Regions from separate parts of the Streptomyces sp. NBC_00158 genome, predicted to be linked through region 1. Evidence: riboswitches for the same ligand, from Rfam matches in the RefSeq annotation. Region 1 holds a riboswitch; each other region holds the start of a gene.
What was found. Region 1 has a riboswitch for cobalamin ahead of OG553_RS02270 (ABC transporter substrate-binding protein). Riboswitches for the same ligand answer to the same signal wherever they lie in the genome.

Region 1 (4,126 bases):
CCTCTACGGCAAGTTCCGCCGGTCCTCGCGTCATCCCGCCACCCCCTCGGTGCGGCTGGTCCTGCGCAGCATCCACAGGAAGAACGGTCCGCCCACCAGCGCGGTGACCACCCCGACCGGAACCTCCTCGGGGGCCGCCGCGGTACGGGCGACCAGGTCGGCGAGGACCAGGAACACGGCCCCGGCGAGCGCGGCCACGGGCAGCAGCGCCCGGTGGCCGGCGCCGACGGCCATCCGGGCGGCGTGCGGGACCATCAGGCCGACGAAGCCGATGGCCCCGCTGTAGGCGACGAGCACCCCGATGACCAGGGACGAGAGCACGAACACGGCGGCGCGGAAGCGGCCGGTGTCCAGGCCGAGGGTCTGCGCTCCCTCCTCCCCCGCGAGCAGCAGGTCCAGCGGCCGGGCCAGGGCGGTGAGCAGGCCGGTGCCGGCGAGCAGCGCGGCGGCGGGCAGGGCGAGTTCGTCCCAGCGGGCCCCTCCGAGGCCGCCCAGTGTCCAGAACAGCGCCAGGCGGAGCTGGTCCGGTTTGGCGGACAGGACGAGGACCAGGCTGGTCAGCGCGGACAGCACGTACTGCACGGCGACCCCGGCCAGGATCAGCCGGCCGGTGGTCATGGTGCCGCCGCGCCGGGCCATGGCGTAGACGGCGACGAGCGCTGCCATGGACCCGGCGAAGGCCGCGCCCGGCAGTCCGAGTCCGCCGGCGGCTCCGGCGGCACCCGCGCCGGACACGATGACCAGCACCGCCCCGGCCGAGGCCCCGGAGGAGGCCCCGAGCAGGAAGGGGTCGGCGAGCGGGTTGCGCACGAGGGCCTGGAGCACGGTGCCGGCCACCGCCAGCCCGGCTCCGACGACGGCCCCGAGCAGGACCCGGGGCATCCGCACGTCCCACACGATGGAGGCGAAGGCCCCGCGCGTTCCGGGTCCGCCGAGGACGATGTCGACGACCTGCCCGGGCGGGATGCGTACGGGCCCCAGGGCCAGGCCCGCCACCATCGAGGCGGCGAGCGCGGCGGCGAGCAGCACCGGCGTCAGCGCGCGCCTCACGGGGCGTCGGGGTGCAGCTGGCCGCCCAGGGACTCGACGGCGTCGGCGACGCGTACGCCGAGCACGGCGGAGGACAGCGGCAGCACGGCGAACCGGCGGTTCTTCACGGCGGGAACCCCGGCGAGCGCCGGGTCGTTCAACAGGCGCTGCTTCTTGGCCTCGACGGTGGTGCCGCCGTAGTCGTAGATGAGGACGACCTCGGGCGCGCGCTCGATGACCTTCTCCCAGGGCACGTCGCCGAAGGTGTCCTTGAGGTCGGCGAACACGTTCGTGCCGCCCGCGAGGGAGACGATCTCGTTGCCGATGCCGCTGCCGCCCGAGGTGAAGGCGGAGGCCTCGCCGGAGTCGTAGACGAAGACGGACGGCCGGGCCCGGTCCTTGACCCGTGCGGTGACGGCGTCCACGCGCCGCTGCTCCTCCCGGACGAGGGCCTCGCCGCGCTCGGGGACGCCGAAGGTGCGGGCGACCTCGTTGATCTCGGTCTTCAGCTGTGCGAGCCCGACGGGGCCCTCGGTGCAGTACTCGACGCTCAGCCGGGTGCCGATGCCGGCCTTGGCCAGCCCTTCGCGGTCACGGCCCTGGCTCTTGTCGAAGGCGCTGGCGTAACCCCCGTACACGAAGTCGGGGTTCGCTCCCAGCAGCACCTCCTTGGAGGGGTACTCCTTGGCCAGCACCTTGATCTTGTCGTAGGCGGGCCGGTAGGCGGGCAGCACGGAGTCGTCGAGGTAGGCGGTGCCTGCCATCCGGTCCTGGAGCCCGAGGGCCAGCATGATCTCGGTGGCGTGCTGGTTCATGGTGACGGCGCGCTCGGGCGGCGCCTGGTAGGTGCTGCTGACACCGCAGTTGGTGACGGTGTACGGGAACCCGGGCGCGGGCTGCGCCCCGGCTCCGGGCCCCTCGGCCCCGGACGGCCCGCCGCAGGCGGCGAGCGGCAGGACAAGGGCTATGGGCAGGAAGGAGCGCACGGCGGCGCGGACACGCGACATGGTGAGGCCTCTCCGGGGGATCCTCGTCCCCGGTCGAAGTGAAGAGGCGGTGCGTCAGTGTCTGACTCCCGGCCCCCACGCGCACGCGGCGGCCGGTCACAGTGGCGGGACCGCACCGGATTCACACCGGTTTCCTGTCCTGCACCGCCGGGACAACCCGGCCAAGTCTGCCAGATCCGATCTTCACACCCGGAAGGGGCGGCGGGTCCGGGCGGATGCCCTGTCAGGCGGTCAGCGTGGGCATCGCCGGGATCCGCCGCGCGAGCCATCCGCCCGGCTCGGCGGTGAAGTGCTCCGCGCCTCCGGTCTCCCACCAGGAGCGGACGGCCGTGGTCCGTACGGTCTGGCCGGACCGCTTGTCCGTGTACTCGAGTTCCCGTTCTCCGGTCGCCCGCACGGCCACCTGGCCCCGCTTGCAGGCGGCCGGGTAGTCGTTCCAGTTCACCCCTGCCTCGGACCACAGCAGTTCCTGCATCGCTCCGGTCGACACGCGCTGGAGCCGCTTGTGGGAGAAGTGCGCCTGGGCCGCCATGGAGATCGAGTTCCGGACCGCGTCGCGCTGCCGCCACACGAAGTAGTTGGCGACCTCGACGGGGTCGGACATGGTGAACGTCCGCGCGTCGAAGAGGGCCCGCCCCCCGGGCCGGCGCTCGTTGAGGACCGCCGTGGCCAGCGAGGCCGACACCGACAGCTGCTTGGCGACGACGCCACCGAACCAGGGCTCGGAGCTCTGGCTGGTGAAGTCGGTGAGCAGCAGGCTGATCTCGTCGGACTGGTGGTAGGCGAAGGCCGTCCCGCTCACCTCGGCGCAGAGCGCCTCGGTGACGGCGGCCATGTCCTCGACGAAGCCCATGTCGAAGGGCCTGTCCGCGTGGCGCAGGTAGGTGTGGAAGGCGCGGCCGTCGAGGCGCAGGATCGTATAGGTGCGCCGGGGCAGGACGGCCCGGTGCGCGGCCTCGTACCGCTTCATGCGGTCGCCAAGTGCGGTCGTGTCGCTCATGCCACAGGGTACCGGGAGCCCCTCGGCCCCCGCCCCGCAATAACGACCCTCGCTACTCGCCCCTCTTCCACGGCCGGTCTCCCGGCCGCAGCAGCGTCTCCGGCGGCTGACCGCCGGCCCGTCTCTGCCCCGCCGTGGACACGCCGACGAACAGGACCATGAGGAATCCCACGACCGACAGCGGCCAGAGGGTGAAGAACCCCACGATGAACAGCAGCAGGCCCACAGCCAGCAGGCCACGCCCCCAGTCCGGGCCCTGTTGCTCCGCCACGTCGGCTCCCTTCGTCGAGAGCGCCCACGGTACGCGCGCGAAGGGGCCCGCGATGGCCGGCTGGAACAAGACCATACGAAGGAGAGCTCTCCCGGAACCGTTCCACGGGGAAACGAACACTCGAATTGCGCCCGGAGGGACCCCGAATCGCTTCGATCCCTTGCACCGATGAGGCCCATCACTCACGTTCAGGCGTTCATGCGGGGCCTTCCCATTAGGTGCCTCAGGCTGCCGTTGCAGAGGAGACGAGCACCAGCTATCCCGAATCGGCGTAAGGCCCATACAGCTCTGGGTTCTTCCGCCGCTTCGCGTTCCAGATGGCCTTCTCATCCTGCTGGACATCCCTCCCGGCACACATCAGAGCGAAGGTTACACTGTCGAAAGTGACGTACGAGGTGACCACGCTGGGCGAGGTGTCGTCCTTCCCGGTGCTGCGGACGGTGTGGCTGGAGCAGCGTGACCGGAGCACCTCGTGAGCAAGAAGGGTTCCTTCAACCACCCCGCCGCCCTCGCCACTGCTCTCGACCAGGGCGCCTGCGCTTCTGGTCGTCCGGGCCCGTGGGTGATCACCGGCCAGTACCGGGCGTCGTGGCGTTCGGAGGTCCATGGCGGTGGGCCGGTGTAGGTCGCGGAGGTCGGCACCAGCGCCCCGCAGGCTCGGCGGCTGGAGTACGGCTTCGTCGGTACGGACTCGCTCGGCCGCCGGCACGCTCAGCCGTCGGCGAGCGTGCTTTGTCCATGCATCACGACGCCGGGCGTCACCGAGTGGGACGCGCTCGGCCTGTGCCGGTACGGCTTCCTGTCGATCGAAGGCCCGGT
Region 2 (4,126 bases), 1.8 Mb from region 1:
TGAACGGCCAGGAGGGCCCCGCCGGCGCTTCCGGCGGGGCCCTTCACGTGCTCCGAGTCAGCGCACCCAGTCCTTGAGGACATCGGTCTGGAGAGTGATGCCGACGGGCTCGGGGAGGGCGATCTCCGTGCCGTACGGCACGATGTGGATGCTCTTGTACTCGCGGCCGACGGGCTGGCTGTAGACGGAGACCTCACACTTGGCCCGGTCGATCAGCAGGTACACGGGGATTCCCGTCTCCGCATAGGCGCGGGGCGTCTCGACGTGATCCCGCCGACGGGTGTCGGCGTCCCACGAGGTCACCTCGACAGCCATGAGGACCGGCTCGGGTTCGGCCCAGTCGCCCTGGCCGACGAACGCGTCCTCGTGTGCCAGGACTCCATCCGGAATGGCGCGGCCCTGTCGGTACGGTTCCACCTTGATCCCCTGCCCCGGATGCATCCAGAGCTCCGGCCGGTACTGCAGGCAGATCCGGGTGAGCCACTGGACGATCCGCCCGTGGTCCGCGTCCGGCATGGCCTTGCTCCTGATGACCCCGTCGATGAATTCCAGCCGTGTCCCCACCCGCTCGCGGGCCGCTATGCGCGCCACGGCTTCGAAGTCCTCGGTCGTCATGTGGGGACGGTCAGTCATGAGGGTCATGCCTCGCTCGCCTTCCTCGACCGCCTTCCTCGACGGTGCCGTCTCCGACGATAGCGCCGACCACCGACACCCGTCCGGCACACTCGGCGGCATGGACTTCGAGATCAGAACGGCGAGGGAAGACGAGTACGGGCGGCTCGGGGAGATCACCGGAGCCGCCTACACCGGGGATGGGCTGCTGGACCTGAACGAGGACGACACCTACCTGAACGTCCTGCGCGACGTCGCCGGGCGGGCCGACGACGGGGAGGTGCTCGTCGCCGTGGAGGACGGCCGGGTGCTCGGCGGCGTGACGTTCGCCGCACCCGGCAGCCGGCTCGCGGACGTGGCCGGGCCGCGCGAGGCCGAGTTCCGGATGCTCGCGGTGGCCCCCGAGGCGCGCGGCAAGGGCGTCGGGGAGGCCCTCGTACGCGCCTGTGCCGAACGGGCCCGCGCCCTGGGCGTCACGGCCCTGGTGCTGTCGACCCAGCCGGCCATGCTGGGCGCCCAGCGGATCTACGGGCGACTGGGCTTCGTACGCACTCCCGAGCTCGACTGGTCACCCGTCCCGGCGCTGAAACTGCTGACCTACCGTCTGGAGCTGTAGCCGCGCCGACACAACATGTGGTGGGTCGCGCACGGGCGGCCCCCCACATGTATGCTCATCCTCGCTGTCGCCGCAGGGGAATCCGGTGCGAATCCGGAACTGTCCCGCAACGGTATGAAAAGTCCGAGGACCTGCCGACAGTGCGCCCGGATCGACCGAACCGGGTGCCGACACGTCCGGGCCTCGCGGTTGGGCCGGTGGACGCCATGTGGTGAGTACGCGATCCCGTCGCGCCCGCATGCGCCTCCCCCCGCCCCGATCCGCCGAAGACCGGGCCGAGCGAGGGAGAGCTCCCGCCGTGACCATCGCGCCTTCCGCACCGCGCGCCGAGTCCGTTTCTGGCGACACCACCGAAGGCCCGGGGGCCGCGCTGCTGCGTACTCTCACCGAGCTGACCGCCGACCTCCCCGACACCGACCCCGGCCGGATCGCCGCCGCCGCCCTGCGCGGCCGCAGCGCCACCGCCGACGAGGCCGAGCTGCGCGGGCTGGCCACCGAGGCCGCGGCGGGCCTGATCTCCGAGGACCCCGCCTACTCCCGGCTCGCCGCCCGCCTGCTGACGCTGGCCGTGGCCGACGAGGCCGCCGGCCAGGGCGCGACCTCCTTCGCCGAGTCCGTCGCCGTCGGCCACCGCGAGGGCCTGATCGCCGACCGCACCGCCGAGTTCGTCGCCGCCCACGCCGCCCGCCTGGACGCGCTGGTCGAGCACGCGCTCGCCGAGGGCGCCGACGACCGCTTCGGCTTCTTCGGCCTGCGCACCCTGCACAGCCGCTACCTGCTGCGCCACCCCATCACCCGCCAGGTGATCGAGACCCCGCAGTACTTCATGCTGCGCGTGGCCTGCGGCCTCGCCGAGGACCAGAGCGTCCAGGCCGTCGAGGAAGTCGCCTCGCTCTACACCTTGATGAGCCGGCTCGACTACCTGCCGTCCTCCCCCACGCTCTTCAACTCCGGCACCCGCCACCCGCAGATGTCCTCCTGCTACCTGCTGGACTCCCCGCTGGACGAGCTGGACTCGATCTACGACCGCTACCACCAGGTGGCGCGCCTGTCCAAGCACGCCGGCGGCATCGGCCTCTCGTACTCCCGCATCCGCGCCCGCGGTTCGCTGATCCGCGGCACCAACGGCCACTCCAACGGCATCGTGCCGTTCCTGAAGACCCTCGACGCCTCCGTCGCCGCCGTGAACCAGGGCGGCCGCCGCAAGGGTGCCGCCGCCGTCTACCTGGAAACCTGGCACGCGGACATCGAGGAGTTCCTGGAGCTCCGCGACAACACCGGCGAGGACCAGCGCCGTACGCACAACCTCAACCTCGCCCACTGGATCCCGGACGAGTTCATGCGCCGCGTGAACGCCGACGCCGACTGGTCGCTGTTCTCCCCGGCCGACGTCCCCGAGCTGGTCGACCTGTACGGCGACGAGTTCGACGCCGCCTACGTCAAGGCGGAGGCGGCCGGCCTCGCCAAGAAGACCATGCCGGCCCGCGACCTGTACGGCCGCATGATGCGCACCCTCGCGCAGACCGGCCAGGGCTGGATGACCTTCAAGGACGCCTCCAACCGGACCGCGAACCAGACCGCGCTGCCCGGCACCGTCGTCCACTCCTCCAACCTCTGCACCGAGATCATCGAGGTCACCAACGACGCCGAGACGGCCGTCTGCAACCTCGGTTCGGTCAACCTCGGCGCCTTCGTCGCCGACGGCGACATGGACTGGGAGCGCCTGGACGAGACCGTCCGCACGGCCGTGACCTTCCTCGACCGCGTCGTGGACATCAACTTCTACCCGACCGAGCAGGCCGGCCGCTCCAACGCCAAGTGGCGTCCGGTGGGCCTGGGCGCGATGGGCCTCCAGGACGTCTTCTTCAAGCTGCGCCTGCCCTTCGACTCGGCCGCCGCCAAGGCCCTGTCCACGAAGATCGCCGAGCGGATCATGCTGGCCGCGTACGAGGCCTCCTGCGACCTCGCCGAGCGCTCCGGCCCGCTCCCGGCCTGGGCCGAGACCCGCACCGCCCAGGGCGTCCTGCACCCGGACCACTACGAGACCGAGCGCCACTGGCCCGAGCGCTGGGACGCCCTGCGCGCCCGCGTCGCGGAGACCGGCATGCGCAACTCCCTGCTCCTCGCCATCGCCCCGACGGCGACGATCGCCTCGATCGCGGGCGTCTACGAGTGCATCGAGCCGCAGGTCTCCAACCTCTTCAAGCGCGAGACCCTCAGTGGCGAGTTCCTCCAGGTCAACGGCTACCTGGTCGAGGACCTCAAGCAGCTCGGCGTGTGGGACGCGCAGACCCGCGAGGCCCTGCGCGACTCCTCCGGCTCCGTCCAGGGCTTCGGCTGGATCCCGGCCGAGATCCGCGAGCTGTACCGCACGGCGTGGGAGATCCCGCAGCGCGGCCTGATCGACATGGCGGCGGCCCGTACGCCGTACCTGGACCAGAGCCAGTCGCTGAACCTGTTCCTGGAGACGCCCACCATCGGCAAGCTCAGCTCGATGTACGCGTACGCCTGGAAGCAGGGTCTGAAGACCACGTACTACCTGCGCTCGCGCCCGGCGACGAAGATCGCCCGCGCCGCGTCCGGCGCCGCCGCCGTCCCGGCCGCCACCACCCCGGCCCAGCTGCCCCAGGCGCTCGACGCCGAGGCGCTGGCCTGCTCCCTTGAGAACCCCGAGTCCTGCGAGGCCTGCCAGTAATGAGCTCCACCGAGAAGAAGAACCTCCTCGACCCGGGCTTCGAGCTCACGCTCCGTCCGATGCGCTACCCGGACTTCTACGAGCGCTACCGGGACGCGATCAAGAACACCTGGACGGTGGAGGAGGTCGACCTCCACTCCGACGTCGCCGACCTCGCGAAGCTGACGCCGGCCGAGCAGCACATGATCGGCCGTCTGGTCGCG
Region 3 (4,126 bases), 1.5 Mb from region 1:
GAGGGTCCCCGCGACCAGGGCGGTCAGCAGGGCGGCGGACCCCGTCAGGAACCGCCAGGACAGCGTCGCTTCGGGCACGAGCACCCGCAGCGCGCCGTCGTATCCGCGCCCCGCCAGCCCCTCCTGGAGCCGGGCCGCACGGTCGAAGGCCCGGACGAACGAGGTCGCCGCGAGCCCGGCCAGCGAACGCCACACCGCCGCCCGGCCCGTCTGTCCGAGCCGGGCCGCCTGGGCGCGCCGGACCTGCGCCATCGAGTCCAGCAGCAGGAAGCCGATCCGGTACATCACCAGGGCCACGTCCACCACCGGCGCCGGCACCCCGGCCCGCACCAGCCGCGGCAGCACGTCCGAGACCGGTGTCGTGAAGGCGAACAGCAGCACCCCGAGCGAGGCCGCCGAGGTGCGCAGCAGCAGCTCCACCGCGTGCCGGGGGCCGTCCGGGGCCGGGGCGAGGAACCCGTCCGGGCCGCCCACCGACACCAGCAGCGGCAGCGCCCCGGTCACGCAGAAGCCCAGCGGGACCCGGAAGGCCCGCCACAGCTGCCGCCCGGCGACCCCGGCCGGCCCGAGCAGCACGGCGAGGGTCGCGGCGGCCACCAGCGGCCCGCCCGGCCAGGGCGGCAGGCACACCGCGGTGACGGTGAGCCCGAGACCCAGCAGGGCCTTCTCCAGGGGGTGGCGGCCCCGCCAGCGGCTGGAGTGGGCCGCCACGTCGATCGGCAGCACCGCCTACGACTCCCGGGCCGGGCGGTCCGGCCCGGCCTCCGCGGCCGCGGCCTCGGGGGCCGCAGCCTGGGCGAGGGCCTGCGCCGCGCCCTGGCGGCGGCCCTTGCGGATGCCGAAGTAGTAGGCGAGCACGCCCGCCCCGAGGGCCGCCTGGAGGGCGAACAGCGCGGACTCGACCTCGCCCGAGGGGGGCTCGTACAGCGGGGAGAACCAGGGCTCGTAGTCCGGCTTCAGCTCGGTGATGGCCGCCTCGGCCTGCGCGTCGGCGCCGGCGAACGGCTCCTCCTTGCCGTCGCCGAGGCCCAGCGCGAGCGGGATCACGGCCAGGGCCGCCACCAGGAGCAGCAGCAGGGAGTTGATCTTCGCGTTCCTGCTCATCAGAGGGCCGCCTCCGGCTCCGCCTGCTTGCCGCCGGTCAGCTTCGCGACCCCGAGCCGGACCAGGTCCGACTTGCTGGACTGCATCAGCAGCCGCATCACGAGCACCGTCAGCAGGCCCTCGCTGATCGCGAGCGGGATCTGGGTGAGGGCGAAGATGCCCGCGAACTTCTCCAGGGAGCCGAGGAAGCCGCTCGCCGGGTCGGGGAAGGCCAGCGCCAGCTGGACGGAGGTGACGCAGTAGGTGACCAGGTCGGCGAAGAACGCGCCGAAGAACACGGTCACCATCAGCGGCGCGCCGGACTTCCGCAGCAGCCGGTAGACGCCGTAGCCGGCCCAGGGTCCGGCGATGGCCATCGAGAAGACGTTGGCGCCCAGCGTGGTCAGCCCGCCGTGGGCCAGCAGCAGCGCCTGGAAGAGCAGGGTGATCGTGCCGAGCACCGCCATGATCGGCGGCCGGAAGAGGATGGCGCCGAGCCCCGTTCCCGTCGGGTGCGAACAACTGCCCGTCACGGAAGGGATCTTCAGGGCGGACAGCACGAACGTGAACGCCCCGGACGCCCCGAGCAGCAGCGTGCTCTCCGGGTTCGACCTGACCTCGCGGGTCAGCGCGCGGACGCCGTGGACGACGAAGGGGGCGGACGCGGCGCCCCAGGCGACCGCGTGCCATGGGGGCAGGAACCCCTCGGCTATATGCATGGGTTGGGAGACCTCTCCAGCACCTCGTGGATGGACGACGCGCCCCGGCCGGTCTCCTGGCTCACGGGTGCTGATGCCCTGGCTCCGCCTTCCCGGGCCCGTGCGGTCTCCCACGCGGGCCCAGTGGCTTCCCGCGGTGGGGGCACCTCCCGGACGGAGTCTGGGGGAGGGTGGAGCCGGACTTCCCGATCACAGTGGCGAGGGCCGCACCGGTTTTCCACCGGTTTCCCGAACACCAAGGCCAGACGACCCTAGTCGCCCGCACGGACCGTCACAACCCGGACCGATCCGGCCACCCGGCGCCCGCCCCGCCACCCGCCCCGCCGCGCACCCGGACGGGCCAGGCCCGCTGGCCGGCCCGCGCGGCGCCCGGCACGGTGGAGGACATGGCCGCCGACGACAGCCCCCGGTACGAGGACCTCTCCGCCGTCTACGTCAACTGCACCCTCAAACGCTCGCCCGAGACCAGCAACACGGAGGGACTGATCGCGCGGAGCCGGGCCGTCATGGAATCGGCCGGCGCCCGCACCTCGCTGATCCGCGCCGTCGACCACGACATCGCCACCGGCGTCTGGCCGGACATGACCGACCACGGCTGGGAGAGCGACCAGTGGCCGGTCCTCTACAGCCAGATCATGGACGCCGACATCCTGGTGCTGTGCGGCCCGATCTGGCTCGGGGACAACAGCTCCGTCATGAAGCGGGTCATCGAGCGGCTCTACGCCTGCTCCTCCCTGCTGAACGAGCAGGGCCAGTACGCCTACTACGGGCGCGTCGGCGGAGCGCTGATCACGGGCAACGAGGACGGCGTCAAGCACTGCGCGATGAACGTCCTCTACAGCCTCCAGCACCTCGGCTACGCGATCCCGCCCCAGGCCGACGCGGGCTGGATCGGCGAGGCCGGCCCCGGCCCCTCCTACCTGGACCCGGGCTCGGGCGGTCCCGAGAACGACTTCACCAACCGGAACACCACGTTCATGTCGTGGAACCTGATGCACCTGGCGGCGCTCCTCAAGCGCGCCGGGGGCATGCCGGCCCACGGCAACCAGCGCTCCCTCTGGGACGCCGGCTGCCGTTTCGACTTCCCCAACCCCGAGCACCGCTAGCCGGGCGGCTCCGGGGCCGTCATCGGGTCAGCAGGTGTTGGGGTGCGGGAAGTCCACCACGAGCCGCTCGGGCGAGTGCAGGACGGAGGTCTTCCAGGTCGGCTGGGTGTCGAAGGCGGCGCCGAAGGTCACGTACCCCTCGTAGTCGCCGGTCATGGCCATGCCCTTGAGCTTGCTGAGGTAGATCTTCTGGAGCCGGGGCCCCTGGTAGACGTTCTGCCCGGCGTCGTTGTGCCCGGCGGCCGGGTGCAGGCGGATCTCCAGGAAGTACTTCCCGGCCAGCGGGACGGGCTGTCCCGACCCGTCGTAGACGAGCTCGGACACGGGAGTGACGGTGACCGGGGGCACGTAGCCCTGGAGGTCGATCACGAGCCGGTCGTACGTGCAGTGCCCGCCCCAGCGGGCATTGACGACGAGCGGCGTCTGGGTGCGGGTGGTCGTGGTGGCTGCGGAGGCCGGCGACGCGGAGAGCGCGAGCCCGGCGGTGAGCAGGGCACCCGTGGCGATGGCCACGATCCGGCGGCGGTGCGGGTGACGCATGATGTCTCCCCGGTTCCGTGAGACGGGGACTTGCCTGTCATCTCATAAGACAGCGCCGGGCCGCGACCGGTTCCACGGGACCCCGCCCCGCGTCAGAACGTGAGCAGCGCGCTCAGCTCCGCGTCCAGGTCGTAGTGGCGCCGCTCCTGCCCGCGCGGCACCAGCTCCGTCATCCGCCGGCACAGCTCGCGCACGTCCTTGGCGCGGGCGGAGACCACGCAGCTCTGTTCGCCGTTGCTGAAGCCGAGCAGGACGCGCGGCTCCGAGCCGCTCCAGCGCGGCCACACCTGTATGTCGCCCTCGCCGGTGGCGGCGGTCTGCCCGTCGAGCAGCAGCTCCCGCGAGAACACCCACCGGGCGAGGTGCGTCCCGGCGCCCCGGAAGTCGACGGCCACCTCGTACGGGCGGTCCGTGCGGTAGACGAACCGGCCGGTCAGCGGCACGGACAGGGGGGCGGCTTCCAGCCTCAGCGGCAGGAGTCTCTGTTCGGTGATGGTGGCCATCGGCGGCTGCCTCTCGTCGCGCGTGGGGTCTTCCCGCGCCCCTCCCGGCACGCTATCCCCGGCCCGGGGCCGCGCCGCCGGGCCGAAGGTCCCGAGGCGCCGGGCCGCAGGGCCTCTTTTCGGCCACCGCGTGCACCGCGGGCCACGCGTCGCGGGCAGGCGCCGGGGGCACGCG
Region 4 (4,126 bases), 780 kb from region 1:
TCGAAGCCGTCGTCGTCCGGGCGCTCGTCCAGGCCCAGGTCGTGGTCGAGCTTCGCCGCCTGGATCAGCGTCCAGATCTGGGCGCGGATCGCCGGGAGCTTCGACGGGTCCATGGAGCTGATCTGGGCGTACTCGTCCAGGTGCTGCTCCAGGCGCGCGATGTCGCCGTACGACTCCGCGCGGGCCATCGGCGGCACCAGGTGGTCGACGAGGGTCGCGTGCACGCGGCGCTTGGCCTGCGTGCCCTCACCCGGGTCGTTCACCAGGAACGGGTAGACGAGGGGCAGGTCGCCGAGGGCCGCGTCCGGGGCGCAGGACGCCGAGAGGCCCGCGTTCTTGCCCGGCAGCCACTCCAGGTTGCCGTGCTTGCCGAGGTGGATCATCGCGTCGGCGCCGAAGCCGCCGTCCTCGGCCGCCGCCTGGATCCAGCGGTACGCCGCCAGGTAGTGGTGCGAGGGCGGCAGGTCCGGGTCGTGGTAGATCGCGATCGGGTTCTCGCCGAAGCCGCGCGGCGGCTGGATGAGGATGAGCAGGTTCCCGCGGCGCAGGGCCGCGAGGACGATGTCGCCGTCCGGGTTCGAGGAACGGTCCACGAACATGTTGCCCGGGGCCTCGCCCCAGTGCTCCTCGACGCTCTCGCGGAGGTCCGCGGGCAGCTCGGCGAACCAGCGCCGGTAGTCGGCGGCCGGGATGCGGACCGGGTTGCGGGCCAGCTGCTCCTCGGTCAGCCAGTCCTGGTCGTGGCCGCCGGCCTCGATCAGGGCGCGGATCAGCTCGTCGCCGTCGCCGGAGACCAGACCGGGGATCTCCGCCGTGGGGCCGAAGTCGTAGCCCTGCGCGATCAGGGTGCGCAGCAGCTCGACGGCGCTGGCCGGGGTGTCCAGGCCGACGGCGTTGCCGATGCGGGAGTGCTTGGTCGGGTACGCGGACAGGACGAGGGCGATCTTCTTGTCGCGGCGCTCGATGTGGCGCAGGCGGGCGTGGCGCACCGCGATGCCGGCGACGCGGGCGGCCCGCTCGGGGTCGGCCACGTACGCGGGCAGGCCGTCCTCGTCGATCTCCTTGAAGGAGAACGGGACGGTGATCAGACGGCCGTCGAACTCCGGGACGGCGACCTGGGTGGCGGCGTCGAGCGGCGACAGGCCCTCGTCGTTCTCCTCCCAGTTGCCCCGCGAGCCCGTCAGGCAGAGCGCCTGGAGGATCGGCACGCCCAGCCCGGCCAGCGCGCCCGCGTCCCAGGACTCGTCGTCCCCGCCGGCGGAGGCGGTGGCGGGACGGGTGCCGCCTGCGGCCAGCACCGTGGTGACGATCGCGTCGGCGGAGGACAGGGCCTGGAGGAGCTCCGGCTCCGGGGTGCGCAGGGAGGACACGTAGAGGGGGAGCGGCTGCCCGCCCTTGGCCTCGATGGCGTCGCAGAGGGCGTGCACGAAGGAGGTGTTGCCGCTCATCTGGTGCGCGCGGTAGTACAGCACCGCGACCTGCGGGCCGGAGGCCTGCGCGGGGGTCCGCTCCAGGGCGCCCCAGGTGGGGGAGGCGGCGGCGGGCTCGAAGCCGTGGCCGGTGAGGAGCACGGTGTCGGAGAGGAAGCGGGCCAGCTGGTCGAGGTTGGCCGGGCCGCCGTGCGCGAGGTAGCGGTGTGCCTCGGCCGCGATGCCGATCGGGACCGTGGAGGCCTCCATCAGCTGCGCGTCGGGGGCCTGTTCGCCGGTCAGCACGACCACCGGGCGGGTCTGGCCGGCGGCGAGGAGCACGTCGAGGCCCTCCTGCCAGGCGCGGAGCCCGCCGAGGAGGCGTACGACGACCAGCCCGACCCCGTCGAGCATGCCGGGCAGGTCGTCCAGGGGGAGGCGGGAGGGGTTCGCGAACCGGTACGGCACGGGGCCGCCGCCGACGTTCGCGGCGCGGGCGCTGAGCAGATCGGTGTCGGACGTCGACAGCAGCAGGATCATGCGGCGGCAGGCCTTCCTCGGGGTTTCCGCGCCCCGGGCAGTGAGGACGGCGGGAGTTCCTGACTCACCCGGCCGATCGCTCCGCGGGGTTCACAGTGGCGGGACCGCGCCGGAATCGCACCGGGCTTCCTCCCATGTCGCCGTCCTCGGCGATGACGGGCCGAACGGTCCGTCGGAAGGTCATCTTAGGGGGCCTTTCCCCTGGCCGGGAGTGGGGGTGGGCGGGGTGGTGCCGCTGGGGCGGGTGGGGTGTCGCTGCGCGGCTTGCTCCCCGCCCCGCCCTTCGCCCCTTCCCCCGGGGCTCCGCCCCGGACCCGCTCCGGGGCCGCGCTCCGGGCCCGTGCCCCGGGCCCGCGTCGGGCTGTGGCGCCGGGCCCCGTCGGGGCTGCGGCCCGGGTCCGGTCGGGGCGCCGGTGTTCCGGGTGCTGGTAGTGGGGCGGGGGCAGCCGGGCGGGGTGGATCCGCTGGTTGGGGTGGTGACGGACACAGGTCCGGGGTGGGGAATCGTGGGTATGCTCGCGGCCATGCCCCAGCCCCCCTCCGCCGCATCGCGGGACAAACCCGCCATACGCGACCGCGGCGACGCCTGCCCCGGCGCGCTGCGGCTGCATGCCGCCGACGACGGGTACCTGGCGCGCGTCCGGATCCCCGGCGGGCTGCTCACCACCGCCCAGGCCTCCGTGCTCGGGCTCGCCGCGGACCGGTTCGGGGACGGGCACCTGGAACTCACCTCGCGCGGCAACGTCCAGCTGCGCGGCCTCGCCGACGGCTGCGGCGCCGGCCTCGCCGAGCTGCTCGACGGCGCCGGGCTACTGCCCGCGCCCGGACACGAGCGGGTCCGCAACGTCGTGGCCTCCCCGCTGGGCGGGCCCCGCCTCGTGGACCGGGTCCGGGAGCTCGACCGGCTCCTGTGCGGCAGCGCCCGCGCGACGGGCCTGTCCGGACGGTTCCTGTTCGCCCTCGACGACGGGCGCGGGGACGTTGCCGCCCTCGACCCCGACGTGACCCTGCTCGGCGGCGGTGACCGGGTGCTGGTGCGGCTCGGAGCCGCGGCCGGGGCCGTGGAGGTGGCCGCGGCCGACGCGCCCCGGGCGGCCCTGCTGGCCGCCGAGTACTTCCTCGACGCCGCCGACGCGGCCGGGACGCGGGCCTGGCGGGTCGCCGAGCTGCCCGACGGACACGCCCTGGACGGCGGGGAGTTCGCCCGGCGGCTGGCCGCCGCCGGGGTCGGCGCCGAGCGCCTGCCCGAGGTGGCGTGGCCGTACGCGGAACCGGCCCGGCCCGGGGTGCACGGCGACGCGCTGTGCGTGCTGCCCCCGCTCGGCCGGCTCGGCTCCGCCCAGTGGCGGCTGCTGGCCGAGGTCGCCGAAGCCGCCGGCGGAGGGCTGCGCGTCACCCCGTGGCGCAGTGTCGTCCTGCCGGGCGCGGGGACCCCGGGGCCCGTCGACGGCGCCGCCCGGCTGGCGGAGGCCGGACTGGTGACCCGCCCCGGTGAACCCTGGCAGACCGTCACCGCCTGTACGGGAAAGCCCGGTTGCGCCAAGTCCCTCGCGGACGTGCGCGCCGACGCGCGTGCCGTCGTAACGAAGGACGGTGCCGCGGTCGCGCTGCCCGTGCACTGGTCCGGCTGCGCCCGACGGTGCGGGCACCCGCGCGGCACCGCCTGGCTGGACCTCGTCGCCACCCCCGACGGGTACGAACTCGACGGCCGGCCCACCCCCTTCGCAGACCTGGCGGCCGCCCTCACGGCCGCACGCACCACCACAACACCCGCATCGCAGTGAAGAAATGAGCGAGTACACCGTGTTCGAGTACGAGAAGGACGGCGCCGCGATCTACCGCCAGTCCTTTGCCACGATCCGCGCCGAGGCGGACCTCTCCGGGCTGCCCGCCTCGGTCGCCCAGGTCGCGGTGCGCATGATTCACGCCTGTGGCATGACCGACCTCCCCCAGGACCTCGGCTACACCCCCGACGTCGTCCTGCGGGCCCGTGCCGCCCTGCACGCCGGCGCCCCGATCCTGTGCGACGTCCAGATGGTCGCAAGCGGCGTCACCCGCAAGCGGCTGCCCGCCGGCAACGAGGTGGTCTGCACCCTCTCCGACCCGGCCGTGCCCGCCCTCGCCGCGAAGATGGGCACCACGCGCAGCGCCGCCGCCCTTGAGGTCTGGCGCGACCG

Region 2: another riboswitch for cobalamin. It lies ahead of OG553_RS10180 (ribonucleoside-diphosphate reductase subunit alpha); the one in region 1 lies ahead of OG553_RS02270 (ABC transporter substrate-binding protein).
Region 3: another riboswitch for cobalamin. It lies ahead of OG553_RS09120 (energy-coupling factor ABC transporter permease); the one in region 1 lies ahead of OG553_RS02270 (ABC transporter substrate-binding protein).
Region 4: another riboswitch for cobalamin. It lies ahead of cobN (cobaltochelatase subunit CobN); the one in region 1 lies ahead of OG553_RS02270 (ABC transporter substrate-binding protein).

The regions. Positions count from the first base shown of each region.
Region 1 is NZ_CP108161.1:516,349-520,474, forward strand. It holds gene OG553_RS02260 (ABC transporter ATP-binding protein) at 1-34, opposite strand, end outside; gene OG553_RS02265 (FecCD family ABC transporter permease) at 31-1,050, opposite strand; gene OG553_RS02270 (ABC transporter substrate-binding protein) at 1,047-2,036, opposite strand; cobalamin riboswitch at 2,072-2,211, opposite strand; gene OG553_RS02275 (tRNA(His) guanylyltransferase Thg1 family protein) at 2,260-3,036, opposite strand; gene OG553_RS02280 (hypothetical protein) at 3,089-3,307, opposite strand; gene OG553_RS02285 (hypothetical protein) at 3,780-3,932, shown strand.
Region 2 is NZ_CP108161.1:2,300,471-2,304,596, forward strand. It holds gene OG553_RS10165 (CstA-like transporter-associated (seleno)protein) at 1-3, shown strand, start outside; gene OG553_RS10170 (Uma2 family endonuclease) at 58-642, opposite strand; gene OG553_RS10175 (GNAT family N-acetyltransferase) at 734-1,228, shown strand; cobalamin riboswitch at 1,248-1,382, shown strand; gene OG553_RS10180 (ribonucleoside-diphosphate reductase subunit alpha) at 1,527-3,923, shown strand; gene OG553_RS10185 (ribonucleotide-diphosphate reductase subunit beta) at 3,923-4,126, shown strand, end outside.
Region 3 is NZ_CP108161.1:2,061,439-2,065,564, reverse strand. It holds gene cbiQ (cobalt ECF transporter T component CbiQ) at 1-726, opposite strand, end outside; gene OG553_RS09125 (energy-coupling factor ABC transporter substrate-binding protein) at 730-1,104, opposite strand; gene OG553_RS09120 (energy-coupling factor ABC transporter permease) at 1,104-1,802, opposite strand; cobalamin riboswitch at 1,831-2,057, opposite strand; gene OG553_RS09115 (flavodoxin family protein) at 2,189-2,908, shown strand; gene OG553_RS09110 (hypothetical protein) at 2,936-3,448, opposite strand; gene OG553_RS09105 (SsgA family sporulation/cell division regulator) at 3,541-3,951, opposite strand.
Region 4 is NZ_CP108161.1:1,294,061-1,298,186, reverse strand. It holds gene cobN (cobaltochelatase subunit CobN) at 1-1,949, opposite strand, end outside; cobalamin riboswitch at 1,980-2,138, opposite strand; gene OG553_RS05875 (cobalamin biosynthesis protein CobG) at 2,462-3,733, shown strand; gene OG553_RS05870 (precorrin-8X methylmutase) at 3,738-4,126, shown strand, end outside.